One region of the Streptomyces sp. DSM 120436 genome, then DNA from elsewhere that is predicted to be linked to it. Evidence: riboswitches for the same ligand, from Rfam matches in the RefSeq annotation. Region 1 holds a riboswitch; the other holds the start of a gene.
The links. Region 1 has a riboswitch for thiamine pyrophosphate ahead of thiO (glycine oxidase ThiO). Riboswitches for the same ligand answer to the same signal wherever they lie in the genome.
Positions count from the first base shown of each region.

Region 2: it holds a riboswitch for thiamine pyrophosphate, as region 1 does, so the genes downstream of both, ACWH4W_RS13715 (thiamine ABC transporter substrate-binding protein) here and thiO (glycine oxidase ThiO) in region 1, are expected to answer to the same signal.

Region 1 covers NZ_JBSKBS010000002.1:1,688,802-1,696,199, forward strand. Annotated here, with positions in the region: gene ACWH4W_RS29760 (SCO2102 family sporulation regulator) at 1-468, opposite strand, end outside; gene metF (methylenetetrahydrofolate reductase [NAD(P)H]) at 525-1,448, opposite strand; gene thiE (thiamine phosphate synthase) at 1,568-2,227, opposite strand; gene ACWH4W_RS29775 (Rv2175c family DNA-binding protein) at 2,607-2,972, opposite strand; gene ACWH4W_RS29780 (NAD(P)/FAD-dependent oxidoreductase) at 3,063-4,298, opposite strand; TPP riboswitch at 4,394-4,505, shown strand; gene thiO (glycine oxidase ThiO) at 4,503-5,669, shown strand; gene thiS (sulfur carrier protein ThiS) at 5,666-5,887, shown strand; gene ACWH4W_RS29795 (thiazole synthase) at 5,890-6,684, shown strand; gene pknB (Stk1 family PASTA domain-containing Ser/Thr kinase) at 6,807-7,398, shown strand, end outside.
Region 2 covers NZ_JBSKBS010000001.1:2,984,256-2,991,653, reverse strand. Annotated here, with positions in the region: gene ACWH4W_RS13720 (ABC transporter permease) at 1-1,465, opposite strand, end outside; gene ACWH4W_RS13715 (thiamine ABC transporter substrate-binding protein) at 1,441-2,529, opposite strand; TPP riboswitch at 2,610-2,715, opposite strand; gene rlmN (dual-specificity RNA methyltransferase RlmN) at 2,780-3,886, opposite strand; gene ACWH4W_RS13705 (GNAT family N-acetyltransferase) at 3,959-4,483, opposite strand; gene ACWH4W_RS13700 (phosphatidate cytidylyltransferase) at 4,950-6,074, opposite strand; gene frr (ribosome recycling factor) at 6,074-6,631, opposite strand; gene pyrH (UMP kinase) at 6,752-7,398, opposite strand, start outside.

The sequences.
Region 1 (7,398 bases):
CGGTGCGTAGACGGCGGTGGTCTCCGCGGCCGTCTGCCGGTCGGACACGGGGGTGAAGACGTCGTCGCGGTCGTAGTCGTCGTCGGCGCCGTGACCGGCCGTCTCCGGGCGGGAGCCGAACGCGTCGGCGCGGTCGCCGGACGCCTCGAGGTCGTCGGCCTCCAGCGCCGGTTCCTCGCGTTCACGGCCGCGGCCCTTGACGGCGGACAGCACCGGCGCGTTGACCGCCCAGCCGGCCTGGAAGCCGCGGCGGAACGACAGCGTGACGTAGGTCTGCCCGACGGCGAAGGCCGCGGCGCCCAGTCCGATCACCACCACGGACGGGATCAGCACGCCGAACACGACGCCGAGGAACCCGACGAAGGCGAGCAGCCGCCAGCGCAGGCGCGCCTTGTACTGCAGCAGCACCTCACCCAGCAGCCACAGCGCGACGATGCCGAACGCGATGTAGAGGACCGCCCAGCCCATGTACGCCCCTCTCCCAGTGGTCGTTACGCAGTGTGTCGTATGCGCGTGCGACCGGTCTAGGTCTGCGGCGGGTGGTGCAGACCCAGGTTCTCGTAGATTTCCAGCGTCGCCGTGGAGTTGTTGAGCGTGATGAAGTGCAGACCGGGCACTCCTTCGGCCAGCAGCCGCGCGCAGAACTCCGTGGCGAAGTCGATACCGATGGAGCGTACCGCCGACGGATCGTCCTTCGCTGCGAGGATCCGCTCTTTGAGGGCGTCGGGGAAGGCCGCGTTGCTGAGCTTCGGCAACCGTTCCAGCATCTTCACGCTGGTCACGGGCATGACCTCGGGGATCACGGGCGTCTCGCAGCCCGCCGCGTCGACTCGGTCACGCAGCCGCAGGTACGACTCGGGCCGGAAGAACATCTGGGTGATCGCGTAGTCCGCGCCGGCCCGGCACTTGTCGACGAAGCGGGCGACGTCGGTGTCCCAGTCGCTGGACCGCGGGTGCATCTCCGGGAAGGCGGCGACGCCGACGCAGAAGTCGCCCGACTCCTTGATGAGGCGCACCAGTTCGGCCGCGTAGGTCAGTCCCTGGGGATGCGGCACCCACTCGCCCATGGGGTCGCCGGGCGGGTCGCCGCGCACGGCGAGCATGTTGCGGATCCCGGCGTCGGCGTACTGGCCGATGATGTTGCGCAGTTCGGCCACGGAGTGCTCCACCGCGGTGAGGTGCGCGACCGGGGTGAGGGTGGTGTCGGCGGCGATCCGCTCGGTCGCCTTCACCGTGCCGGCGCGGGTGGAACCGCCCGCGCCGTAGGTGACGGAGACGAAGCTGGGCGCGACGGCCTCGATCCTGCGGAGCGCGTTCCAGAGGTTCCGCTCGCCCTTCTCCGTCTTGGGGGCCCAGAACTCGAACGAGTACGTCGTCTTCCCGGTGGCGAGCATGTCGCGCACGGTGCGTGCGCGGTCCGTCCTGGTGGATGCGGTTCCGAGGGCCATACGGGCAGCGTAGCCACGGGTCGGCGGCCCCCCAACCAAAAGCGAGATATTTGTCTGATTCGCCGACTTACCGTCCACAGTGTGGACAGACTTGAGACGCCGGCCTCCCGCCGCGCCGGTCAGCCGGCGTCCGCCGCCTCCCGCACCCGGCGTGCCAGCTCGGCGGCCGCGGCGCCGGGGTCGTCGGCCTCGGTGAGGGCGCGGACCACGACCACCCGGCGGGCGCCGGCGTCCAGCACCTGGTCGAGGGTGGCGAGGTCGATGCCGCCGATGGCGAACCAGGGGCGGTCGGTGCCGAGCCCGGCGGCGTACCGGACGAGGTCCAGGCCGGGGGCGGGGCGGCCGGGCTTGGTGGGCGTGGGCCAGCAGGGTCCGGTGCAGAAGTAGTCCACGCCGGGCTGGACGGCGGCCGCGGCGGCCTCGGACTCGGCGTGGGTGGAGCGGCCGATCAGGATCTCGTCGCCGAGGATCGCGCGGGCGGCGGGGACGGGCAGGTCGCCCTGGCCGAGGTGGAGGACGTCGGAGCCCGCGGCGTGGGCGACGTCGGCGCGGTCGTTGACCGCGAGCAGCTTGCCGTGGCGGGCGCAGGCGTCGGCGAGGACCGCCAGGTGCTCCAGCTCCTCGGCGGCCTCCATGCCCTTGTCGCGCAGCTGCACGACGTCGACGCCGCCGGCGAGCACGGCGTCCAGGAACTCCGGCAGGTCGCCCTGCCGCTTGCGGGCGTCGGTGCAGAGGTAGACGCGGGCGTCGGCGAGCCGGGCGCGCGGGCTGTCGGTCATGGGGTCCCCCCGGGTTCGTCTCGGCGGCACACGGGCCGGGCGGGCCCGCGCTGCCGGCGGCCCCGGCCCACCACGGGCCGGGCCTGCCGCCGGAACCCTATGCGGTGCCTCGCGGGGACCGCACGGCGGTTCGGGCACGGGAGCACGGCGGTTCGGGCACGGCACACCCCGCGCCCACGGAACCGCGCGCGAGGACTCAGCAGCGCAAGGAGCGGGCAGGGGCCGACGCCGGTGTCGGGCGCGACAGGCCTGCGGCCGGATGGGGACCGGCGCCCGCCCGGCACCCCGGCCCCACACCCGCGGAAGCCGCGCGGGAGTCCGCGGCCGGGGCGGTGGGCCCCGGCCGTCGGGGACGGTGTTCGGACAGGGGCGGGCGCGGTCAGACGGCGAGAGCCTGGGCCCGGCGCTTCACCTCCGTGCCGCGGTTCTCCGCGAGGGCCTGGGCGGGCGTGCCCGGCAGGCTGGGGTCGGGGGTGAAGAGCCACTCCAGCATCTCTTCGACCGTGAAGCCGTCGTCCCGCAGGAGCGTCAGGGTCCCGGTCAGGCCCTTGACGACCTTGTCCCCGTCGATGAAGGCGGCGGGGACGTGCAGCGCGCGGTTCTCCCCCCGGCGCACGGCGATGAGCTGGCCCTCCTTGACCAGCTGCCGGACGCGCGTCACCTCGACGCCGAGCTTCTCGGCGATGTCGGGGAGGGTGAGCCAGGCGGGGACGAGAGCATCGATCTTTGCGTCAATCTCGGTCACGGGACAAGCCTGCCACCTGCCACCGACAGTCGGAAGCCAGCCCCGCCCCACCGGGCGGGCGCGTCGGCGGCGGGCCCCGCCCGCGAGGTGTCAGACGGCCGCCGACTTCAGCGGGCGCGCCGGGTCGGCCACCCGCTCCGCGTCCATCGCCGCGCCCGCCTCGATCAGCCGCCGCCCCTGCGCCAGGTCCCGGGGCCGCCCGACGGCGAGCAGCGCGACCAGCCGGTCCCCGCGCAGCCAGCAGACGCTCCACGCCGGGTCGGAAGGGTCCCCGCGCCACACCGTGCGGTCCGCGTCCGCGTGGTGGCCGGCGTACTGCACGAACCGCCCGAACTGCTCGGACCAGAAGTACGGCACCGGGTCGTACACCTCGCGGCCCGCGGTCCCGCCGACGATGTTCGCGGCGACCGTGCGCGGCCCCTGGAGGGCGTTGTCCCAGTGGTGGACCAGCAGGCGCTCGCCGTAGCGGGCGGACGGGAAGGACGCGCAGTCGCCTACGGCGTACACGTCGGGCAGGGAGGTCGCCAGGTGCGCGTCGGCGACGACCTCGCCGTGCGTCCCGAGGGCGATCCCGGACCCGGCCAGCCAGGCCGTGGCGGGGCGGGCGCCGATGCCGACGACCACCGCGCCGGCGGGCAGCCGGCCGCCGTCGTCGAGGAGCACGGCGCCGGGCTCGACGCCGCTCACGCGCGTGTGGGTGCGCAGGGTGACGCCGGCCTCCGCGTACCAGGCGGCCATCGGCGCGGCCACCTCCGCGGGCAGCGCCCCCGCCAGCGGCCGTTCCCCGGCCTCGACGACGGTGACGGCGCAGCCCGCCTCGCGGGCCGCCGTGGCGAACTCGGCGCCGATCCAGCCCGCGCCCACCACCACGATGTCGTGCCGCGCGGCGAGCACCGGCCGCAGCCGCTCGGCGTCGTCCAGGGTGCGCAGCAGGTGCACCCCGGGCACGCCCTCCGCGGCGGGCAGCCGCAGCGGTTCCGCGCCGGTGGCGATCACCAGCACGTCGTACGGGACGGGCCCGGCCTCCGTGTCCAGTTCGTGGTCGCCGGGGCGCAGGCCCGTCACCTCGCAGCCCAGCCGCAGGGCGACGCCGAGCTCCTCGAAGTCCACGTCGAAGGCGGAGCTCTCGGCGGTGCCCAGCAGCACCGCCTTGGACAACGGCGGCCGGTCGTACGGCTGGTGGGGTTCCGCCCCGATCAGCGTCACCTCGCCGGTGAAGCCCCGCTCCCGCAGCGCCGCCGCGGTCTGCACGCCCGCCATGCCCGCGCCCGCCACCACGACCCGGCGCGGCGCGGCCCCTCCCGGTTCCTGCGTCTGCTCGCTCACCCGCTCACCATAGACACCCGCGCCCGCCACGCCGGACCGCTGCCGGGCGGGGTCCCTTACGGGTGCGGCGGGGCGCGGGCTAGGGTGGCCCGCGTACACGCACTCGCGGGAGTCCGGACGCACCGGGCTGAGAGGGAGGCTGGCGGCCTCCGACCGTACGAACCTGATCCGGGTCATGCCGGCGAAGGGAGGGGCTGGACGCCCATGTCGCCCACGCGTACCGCGGACGTCCTCGTCGTCGGGGGCGGGATCATCGGTCTGGTGACGGCCTGGCGGGCCGCGCAGGCCGGTCTCGCCACGGCCGTCGTGGATCCCGAGCCGGGCGGGGGCGCCGCCCGGGTGGCCGCCGGAATGCTGGCCGCCGTCACCGAACTGCACCACGGCGAGCAGACGCTGCTGGGCCTCAACCTGGCCTCGGCGCGCCGCTACCCCGGCTTCGCGGCCGAGCTGGCCGAGTGCGCCGGCCAGGACCTCGGCTACCGCCGCTGCGGCACCCTCGCCGTGGCGCTGGACGCCGACGACCGCGCCCATCTGCGCGAGCTGCACGCCCTGCACCAGCGCTCCGGCCTGGACTCGCAGTGGCTGACCGGACGGGAGTGCCGACGCCTGGAGCCGATGCTCGCGCCGGGCGTGCGCGGCGGGCTGCGGGTGGACGGCGACCACCAGATCGACCCGCGGCGGCTGGCGTCCGCGCTGCTGACCGCCTGTGAGCGGGCCGGCGTCGTCCTGCACCGCACCCGGGCCGAGCGGCTCGTCGTCCGTCGTGACCGCGCCGCCGGCGTGGTCACGACGGACGGCGCCGAGCGGGCCGCGGGTCAGGTGGTGCTGGCCGCGGGAAGCTGGAGCGGGCGGCTGGCGGGCGTCCCGCCGGAGGTGCTGCCGCCGGTGCGGCCGGTGAAGGGGCAGGTGCTGCGGCTGGCCATGCCGGACCGTCCCGAGCCGTTCCTGAGCCGCACGGTGCGGGCCGTGGTGCGCGGCAGCCACGTCTACCTGGTGCCGCGCGAGAGCGGTGAGCTGGTGATCGGCGCGACCAGCGAGGAGCTGGGCTGGGACACCACGGTCACCGCGGGCGGCGTCTACGAGCTGCTGCGCGACGCCCACGAGCTGGTGCCGGGCCTCACCGAGCTGCCGCTCACCGAGACGACCGCCGGTCTGCGCCCCGGCTCCCCCGACAACGCGCCGCTGCTCGGCCCGACCGGCCTCGACGGGCTGCTGCTGGCCACCGGGCACCACCGCAACGGCGTGCTGCTGACGCCCGTCACCGGCGACGCCATGGCGCGGGTGCTGACCACCGGCGAGCTGCCCGAAGAAGCCCTCCCGTTCACCCCCCGGCGCTTCGGCGCCCCCGTCCTCGCGGAGCAGTCCGTATGAACGCCCCGGACCCCACGGTCACCGTCACCGTCAACGGCGAGCCCCGGGACTTCCCGCCCGGCACGGCTCTCGACCTCGTCGTGAGGTCGCTCACCGCGGCCCCCTCGGGGGTGGCCGCCGCCCTCAACGAAACCGTCGTCCCGCGCGCGCAGTGGCCCGCCACCCCCCTGTCCGCAGGGGACCGGGTGGAGGTCCTCACCGCCGTCCAAGGAGGCTGACCATGGCCGACGATCCCTTCGTCCTCGGCGGCCGGACCTTCACGTCCCGGCTGATCATGGGCACCGGCGGGGCGCCGAGCCTCGACGTGCTGGAGCGGGCGCTGGTGGCGTCCGGCACCGAGCTGACGACCGTCGCCATGCGGCGGGTGGACCCCTCGGTGCGGGGGTCGGTGCTGTCGGTGCTGCGGAGGCTGGGCGTCGAGGTGCTGCCGAACACGGCCGGCTGTTTCACCGCCGGGGAGGCCGTGCTCACCGCGCGGCTGGCCCGGGAGGCGCTGGGCACGGACCTGGTGAAGCTGGAGGTCGTCGCGGACGAGCGGACCCTGCTGCCGGACCCGGTGGAGCTGCTGGACGCGGCGGAGACGCTGGTCGACGACGGGTTCACGGTGCTGCCGTACACCAACGACGACCCGGTGCTGGCGCGGAAGCTGGAGGACGTGGGCTGCGCGGCGGTGATGCCGCTGGGCTCGCCGATCGGGTCCGGTCTCGGCATCCGCAACCCGCACAACTTCGAGCTGATCGTGGAGCGGGCGGGCGTGCCGGTGATCCTGGACGCCGGGGCGGGCACCGCGTCCGACGCGGCGCTGGCGATGGAGCTGGGCTGCGCCGGCGTGATGCTGGCGTCGGCGGTGACCCGCGCCCAGGAGCCGGTGCTGATGGCGTCCGCGATGCGGAGCGCGGTGGAGGCGGGACGGCTCGCGCGGCGGGCGGGGCGCATCCCCCGGCGTCACTTCGCGCAGGCGTCCTCGCCGGTCGGGGGCCGGGCCGCGCTGGACCCGGAAAGGCCCGCCTTCTGACCCGCGGGACGGCCCGCTGGACGGACCGCGGCGGGACGCGGCCGGGTCGCACAGGTCACAGGTCCGCTCCAACGGTGGTCGACCGGGCCGGGGCTGTCGTCGCGGGCTCGTAGACTCGCTGCGTGGACACGACCCTTCAGGACCCGCTGGTCGGGCAGGTGCTCGACGGCCGTTACCGCGTCGAGGCGCGGATCGCCGTCGGCGGGATGGCCACGGTCTACCGGGCCCTGGACACCCGCCTGGACCGCGTCCTCGCGCTCAAGGTGATGCACCCCTCGCTGGCCTCCGACGCCGGCTTCGTGGAGCGCTTCATCCGCGAGGCCAAGTCCGTCGCCCGGCTGGCCCATCCCAACGTCGTCCAGGTCTTCGACCAGGGCGCCGACGGGGGGTACGTCTACCTGGCGATGGAGTACATCCCGGGCTGCACCCTGCGGGACGTGCTGCGGGAGCGCGGGGCGCTGCAGGCGCGGGCCGCGCTGGACATCCTGGAGCCGGTGCTGGCCGCGCTGGGCGCCGCCCACCGGGCCGGGTTCGTGCACCGCGACATGAAGCCGGAGAACGTGCTGATCGGGGACGACGGCCGGGTCAAGGTCGCCGACTTCGGGCTGGTCCGCGCGGTGGACACGGTCACCCGCGACAGCACGGGCACCGTGCTGGGCACGGTGTCGTACCTGGCCCCGGAGCAGATAGAACACGGCGTCGCCGATCCCCGCG
Region 2 (7,398 bases), on a different contig from region 1:
AGGCGAACCCGGCGGCGATCAGCAGCGCCCGCCGCACCAGCGGCAGGTCCACCTCCCGCCACGCCCGCCACGGCGACGCCCCGAGCACCGCCGCCGCCTCCCGCAGCCGCACGTCGACGGCCCGCAGCACCGGCAGCATGGTCCGTACGACGAAGGGGACGCCGACCAGCGCCTGCGCGAGCGGCACCAGGATCCAGGAGGCGCGCAGGTCCAGCGGCGGTTCGTCGAGGGCGATGAGGAAGCCGAAGCCGACGGTCACCGCGGACACGCCGAGCGGCAGCATCAGCAGGGCGTCGAAGCCGCGCACCAGCCGGCCCGCGTCCCGCCGGGTCAGGGCGAAGGCGGCGAGACCGCCGATCACCACGGCGATCACGGTGGCGGCGACGGCGTAGCGCAGGGAGGTGCCGATCGCCTCGATCGGGGCGACCAGGAAGACGCCCCCGTCCGCCTCGGTCAGCGCCCGGTAGTAGGCGAGGCCGGCGCTGCCGAAGGAACGCCGGACCAGAACGGCGAGCGGCAGCAGGAGCAGCACGGCGACCGTGGCGACGACCCCGCCGAGCAGCGCCCACTGTCCGGCGCCGCGCGGGCGGCGGGCGGTCACCGAGGCGTCGACCAGCCGCAGCGCGGTCTCGCGGCGCCGCACGGTCCAGGCGTGCAGCGCGAGGATCGCGCCGACGGCGACGAACTGGATCATCGTGAGGACGGCGGCCGTCGACAGGTCGAAGAGGTCGGCGGTCTGCCGGTAGATCTCCACCTCCAGGGTGGAGAAGGCGGGACCGCCGAGGATCTGCACCACGCCGAAGGAGGTGAAGGTGAAGAGGAAGACCATCAGCCCGGCGGCGGCCACGGCGGGGGCGAGCGCCGGGAGGGTGACCGTGCGCCAGGCGGTGAGTCGGGAGGCGCCGAGCATCCGCGCGGCCTCCCCCTGACGCGGGTCGAGCTGGGCCCACAGTCCGCCCACGGTGCGGACGACCACGGCGTAGTTGAAGAAGACGTGGGCGAGGAGGATCGCCCAGACCGTGGTGTCGAGGCGCACGCCCCACAGTTCGTCCAGCAGTCCGCCGCGTCCGACGAGCGCCATGAACGCCGCGCCGACGACGACCGTCGGCAGCACGAACGGCACGGTGACCACCGCCCGCAGCACCTGTCTGCCGGGGAAGTCGAAACGGGCCAGGACATAGGCGCCGGGCAGGGCGATCACCAGGGTGAGGGCCGTGGAGACGAGCGCCTGCCAGGTGGTGAACCACAGCACCTGGCGGATGTCGGACTGGGCCAGTACGTCCGCGATCCGCCCGGGCTGCCAGCCGCCGTCGGCCTTCAGTCCCCGGGCGACGATCGCGGCGACCGGGTAGGCGAAGAAGACCGCGAAGAACACGGCCGGCACGGCCATCAGGCCGAGCCGGGCCGCGTTCCGGCGCCACCACCTCGGCCTGCGCGGGGTCACTTCAGTACGAGCGAGGTCCACGACTTGACCCACTGGTCACGGTTCTCGGCGATCTTCGCCGGATCCATGGTCCGCGGCTCCTTCGCCTGCGGCCCGAACTTCACGAACTCCTCGGGCACCTGGGCGTCCTCGCGCACCGGGTAGACGAACATGTTGAGCGGCATGTCGTCCTGGAACGTCTTGCTGACCAGGAAGTCCAGCAGGGCCTTGCCGCCCTCGGGGTTCTCGGCGTTGCTCAGCAGCCCCGCGTACTCGACCTGCCGGAAGCAGGTGCCCTCGGCGACGCCGGTGGGGGCGGTGTCGGGCCGCGGGTCGGCGTAGATCACCTCGGCGGGCGGCGAGGAGGCGTACGACACGACGAGCGGCCGGTCCGCCTTGGCCTGCTTGCCGCCGGCCGAGCCGGAGAACTCCTCGTTGTAGGCGTGCTCCCAGCCGTCGACCACCTTGACGCCGTTGGCCTTGAGCTTCTTCCAGTAGTCCTCCCAGCCCCCATCGCCGTACTCGGCGACGGTGCCGAGCAGGAAGCCGAGGCCGGGCGAGGAGGTGGCGGCGTTCTCGACGACGAGGAGGTCCTTGTAGGCCGGCTCGACCAGGTCGTCGAAGGTCTTCGGCGGGGTCAGCTTCTTCTTCTCGAACCACGCCTTGTCGTAGTTGACGCAGACGTCACCGGTGTCGACCGGGGTGACCCGGTGCTTGTCCTCGTCGGCCCGGTACTCGGGCAGGACCAGGTCGGAGCCCTTGGCCTTGTAGGACTGGAAGAGGCCGTTGTCCAGGGCTCGGGACAGCAGGGTGTTGTCGACGCCGAAGAAGACGTCGCCCTGGGGGTTGTCCTTGGTCAGGATCGCCTTGTTCACGGCCTGCCCCGCGTCGCCGTCCTCGAGGACCTTGAGCTCGAAGCCCGACTGTTCCTCGAAGGCGGCGACGACGTCCTCGGACACGGCCCACGAGTTGTGGCTGACGAGGGTCACGGTCTTGGAGCCCTCGCCGCTGCCGCCGCTGTCGTCCGCGCCGGACGACCCGCAGGCGGACAGCGTGACGAGCCCCAGACCGACCGCCAGGGCCGTGACCTTCTTGGTGATGTCCACTTGATCCCTCCTGGAGTGACCAGGAAGAGACGCGGCCCTGCCCGGGACTCCTGGGCGGAGTCCCGGGCAGGGCGCAACAGCTCGAGTGATGACCGATCTCCCTACCCAGAATGACCTGGGCCAGGTTCGGAGGGTCTGCGGCCGGTGCCGCACTCTCAGCGCTGTGGCGCTCCCCTGTCGGAATATGAAGGTGTACTGAAGGTGTGCTTATTCGGATGGTGCCTGTTCAGATGTACTGACCGAGGTCACCTTACCGCTCGGTCGCGGCGAGCTGACCGCACGCCCCGTCGATCTCCTGTCCACGGGTGTCCCGGATCGTGACCGGCACACCGTGCGCGGCGATCGCCTCGACGAACGCCTTCTCGTCCTCGGGCCGCGACGCGGTCCACCGGGAGCCGGGCGTCGGGTTGAGCGGGATGAGGTTGACGTGCACGGGGCGCCCCTTGAGCAGCCGCCCCAGCCGGTCGCCGCGCCACGCCTGGTCGTTGATGTCCCGGATCAGCGCGTACTCGATGGACAGGCGCCGCCCGGACTTCGCCGCGTACTCGAACCCGGCGTCGAGCACCTCGCGCACCTTCCACCGGGTGTTCACGGGGACGAGGGTGTCGCGCAGCTCGTCGTCGGGGGCGTGCAGCGAGATGGCGAGCCGGCACTTGAAGCCCTCGTCGGAGAACCGGTGGATGGCCGGCACGAGGCCCACCGTCGACACGGTGATCCCGCGCTGCGACAGACCGAGCCCGTCGGGCTCGGGGTCGGTGAGCCGGCGGATGGCGCCGACGACCCGCTTGTAGTTGGCGAGGGGCTCGCCCATGCCCATGAACACGATGTTGCTGAGCCGCGCGGGCCCGCCGGGCACCTCGCCGTCGCGGAGCGCCCGCATCCCGTCCACGATCTGGTGCACGATCTCGGCGGTGGACAGGTTCCGGTCCAGCCCGGCCTGCCCGGTGGCGCAGAACGGGCAGTTCATACCGCACCCGGCCTGCGAGCTGATGCACATGGTGACCCGGTCCGGGTACCGCATCAGCACCGACTCGACGAGCGTCCCGTCGAACAGCTTCCACAGCGTCTTGCGGGTCGTCCCCTGGTCGGTCGACAGGTGCCGCACGACGCTCATCAGCTCGGGAAGCAGCGCTTCCCGCAGCTTCCCGCGCGAACCGGCGGGGATGTCGGTCCACTGCTCCGGATCGTGCGCGTACCGCGCGAAGTAGTGCTGCGAGAGCTGCTTGGCACGGAACGGCTTCTCACCGACCGCGACGACCGCCTCCTTGCGCTCGGCAGGCGTGAGATCGGCAAGATGCCGCGGCGGCTTCTTGGCTCCGCGCGGCGCTACGAATGTGAGTTCTCCGGGCTTAGGCATGGCGTTACCAGTGTCGCAGATCCACAGGGGTGGCCCGCGGGTGTCGGCTGCCGCACCGGTCGGTGGTGCTCGTCACCGGTCGCCACTCGGCAGCCCTGGACGGACCGTGGCCGCTGCGGCCCCTCCGCCCTCGTCGAGCCGAACACTCAACTGAGTTCCGATCTCCTGGAACCCGAGCGAGCGGGCGACCCGTCGGGACGACGTCCGTCGGGCTCTCCACTGCGGCATGAGGTCCGCGTCGAGAGCGTGCGCGACCGCCGCAGAGGCCACCGTCTTCGCCAGTCCGCGTCCGCGATGCCCCGACGCCGTCAGGACGGACAGATGCGCTGTCCTCCTCGGCCGGGTCTGATACGCCGCCGCGGCCACGACCTCGTCACCCTCGAAGACGGCGAAAGCAGGCGACGAGACCTCGCTCACTCCGCTTTCCCCAGCGTCTTCCCGCCCCGCCCCGGCCGGCAGGGCCAGGAGGCCCGGGTGTCCCGCAGGCACCTTCGTCACCGCCCGGTCCGTGGGCGCAGGGCGGAAATCCGTGACCGGCAGACAGGCGAGAGTCGCCGGTCCCAGCACCTCGGCGACGGGGAGCGGCACGGAGCGCATCGGCGTGGACCAGAGCCGCCGGAGGCAGCGCGGCGGCGACATCACGCGCCGGGACCGCGGCCTCGTCCGTCGGCACCGTGGTGATCCCCGCTCCGTCCAGGACCACGATCCCGCACCACGAGGGCGGACACAGTTTCAATGCCGGCGAGACGACCACGCCGGCGGCGGATCGTCCGACTCCACGGGTGCGCCGGCCAGGTCCTGCCACAGCGCACGAGCGCGTCCCACCAGTGGGTCCAGCGTCATGCCCGGGATTCTGCCACCCGATCACGCGGGGGAACGGCTGCTTCCGCCTGTGGCCGCAGGCAGCGCGTGGCCCATGACGGGTGCCTGCCCGAAGCGTGCGCCGCGGGTCACCTGGACCCTGGGCGCGTCGGCCAGGCCGCGCTCCTGGAGAACGGCGGCACGCGTCGGCCCCCGTCCTCGGGAGGACGGGGGCCAGTGCGGCGGTGCGGGGGGGCGGACCTCAGCCCGTGCCCACGAAGATCGCCAGCAGCAGCCACACCACCGGCGCCGTCGGGAGGAGGGAGTCCAGGCGGTCCATGATGCCGCCGTGACCGGGCAGCAGCGTGCCCATGTCCTTGATGCCGAGGTCCCGCTTGATCATGGACTCGCCGAGGTCGCCCAGCGTGGCGCTGACGGCGACCGCGAGGCCGAGGAGCAGGCCCTGCCACCACACGCCGTCGTCGATCAGGAACTGCACGCACAGCGCGCCCGCCACCATCGAGAAGGCGACCGCTCCCAACAAGCCCTCGCGGGTCTTGCCGGGACTGATGCGCGGGGCGAGCTTGCGCTTGCCGAAGCGCCAGCCGACCGCGTACGCGCCGGTGTCGCTGACCACGGTGAGCACCAGGAACGTCAGCACGCGCCACGGACCGTCCTCGGCCTTCAGCAGCATCGCGACGAACGTCGCCAGGAACGGCACGTAGAAGGCGGCGAAGACGCCCGCGGTGACGTCCTTGAGGTAGCCCTCAGGAGGTGCCGTCATGCGCCAGACCAGCACCGCCAGCGTGGTGAGCGCCATGGCGACCCACGCGCCCTCCGCACCCCGGACGTACCCGGCGACGACCATGGCCGCGCCGCCCAGCGCCAGCGGGACGAGGGGCGCCTTGATGCCCTTGCGTTCGTCCAGCCGTGTGGTCAGCTCCCACAGACCCACCACGACGGCGACGGCGATCACCCCGACGAAGGCGGCCTTGACGACGAACAGCGACGCGACGATCACCGCGCCGAGTCCGACGCCGACGCCTATCGCGGCACCGAGGTCCCGCCCCGCGCTCTTCTTCTGCGGTGCGGGGGCCGGCTGCGGGGCGTGGCGCATGGGCTCCGGATTCTGCGGCACCTCCCCCGGCAGGGGGCGGGCCCGCGTGGGCTCGTCTCGGAACAGGGGGCCGCTCAGCCGAGCGACCCCCCGGTCCGCATCCTGGTCTCCGCCGTGTTCGGGTACGTCGGGCACGATGGGCATGGGGCGCGTCTGCTGTGCGTTGTGCGCATCGTACGCGGGACCCGCCGGGACAGCTCCCCGGCCGGGTCCGTGATCGGACGTCCCCCAGTACCCGGTCTGCGGCGTCCCCCAGGAAGAGTCGTTCATCAGACCTCGAGCAGCTCCGCTTCCTTGTGCTTCAGGAGCTCGTCCACCTGGGCGACGTACTTCGCCGTGGTGTCGTCGAGCTCCTTCTCCGCACGGCGGCCCTCGTCCTCGCCGACCTCGCCGTCCTTGATCAGCTTGTCGATGGCCTCCTTGGCCTTGCGGCGGACGGAGCGGATCGAGATCTTCGCGTCCTCGCCCTTGCCCTTGGCGACCTTGATGTACTCGCGCCGGCGCTCCTCGGTCAGCTCGGGGAACACCACCCGGATGATGTTGCCGTCGTTGCTCGGGTTGACGCCCAGGTCGGAGTCACGGATCGCCTGCTCGATGTTGCGCAGCGCGCTCTTGTCGAACGGGGTCACCACGGCCATGCGCGGCTCGGGCACGGAGAAAGAGGCCAGCTGGTTGATCGGCGTCAGCGCGCCGTAGTAGTCGGCCACGATCTTGTTGAACATCGCCGGGTGCGCACGGCCGGTGCGGATCGCGGCGAAGTCCTCCTTGGCGACCACGACGGCCTTCTCCATCTTCTCCTCGGCCTCGAGGAGGGTCTCTTCGATCACCACTTGCTCCTGCGTGTCTTGAGTAGGCCCGGCTGCGGTCCTCGGTCGGGGCTGCGGCCGGCTGCGTCGCGTCTTCTTCCTGCACGGTTCACGACCGGCAGGACATTGTCCATCCCCCGGTCAGTTGCGCCCGGCCTGGTCGCCCACCAGCGTGCCGATCTTCTCACCCTTGACGGCGCGGGCGATGTTGCCCTCCTTCAGGAGTTCGAACACGACGATCGGCAGGCGGTTGTCACGGCAGAGCGTGACGGCCGTGGCGTCGGCGACCTTCAGGTCCCGGGTGATGACCTCGCCGTAACCGAGGGCGTCGAACTTGACGGCGTCCGGGTTGGTCTTGGGGTCGGAGTCGTAGACCCCGTCGACACCGTTCTTGCCCATGAGGAGCGCCTCGGCGTCGATCTCGAGGGCGCGCTGGGCGGCGGTGGTGTCGGTGGAGAAGTACGGCATGCCCATGCCGGCGCCGAAGATGACCACACGGCCCTTCTCCAGGTGGCGCACGGCGCGCAGCGGGATGTAGGGCTCGGCGACCTGGCCCATGGTGATGGCGGTCTGCACGCGGCAGTCGACGCCCTCCTTCTCCAGGAAGTCCTGGAGGGCGAGGCAGTTCATCACGGTGCCGAGCATGCCCATGTAGTCGGAGCGGGCGCGGTCCATGCCACGCACCTGGAGCTCGGCTCCGCGGAAGAAGTTGCCGCCGCCGATCACGATCGCGATCTGCGCCCCGTCCCGTACGACGGCCGCGATCTCGCGTGCGATGGCGTGCACCA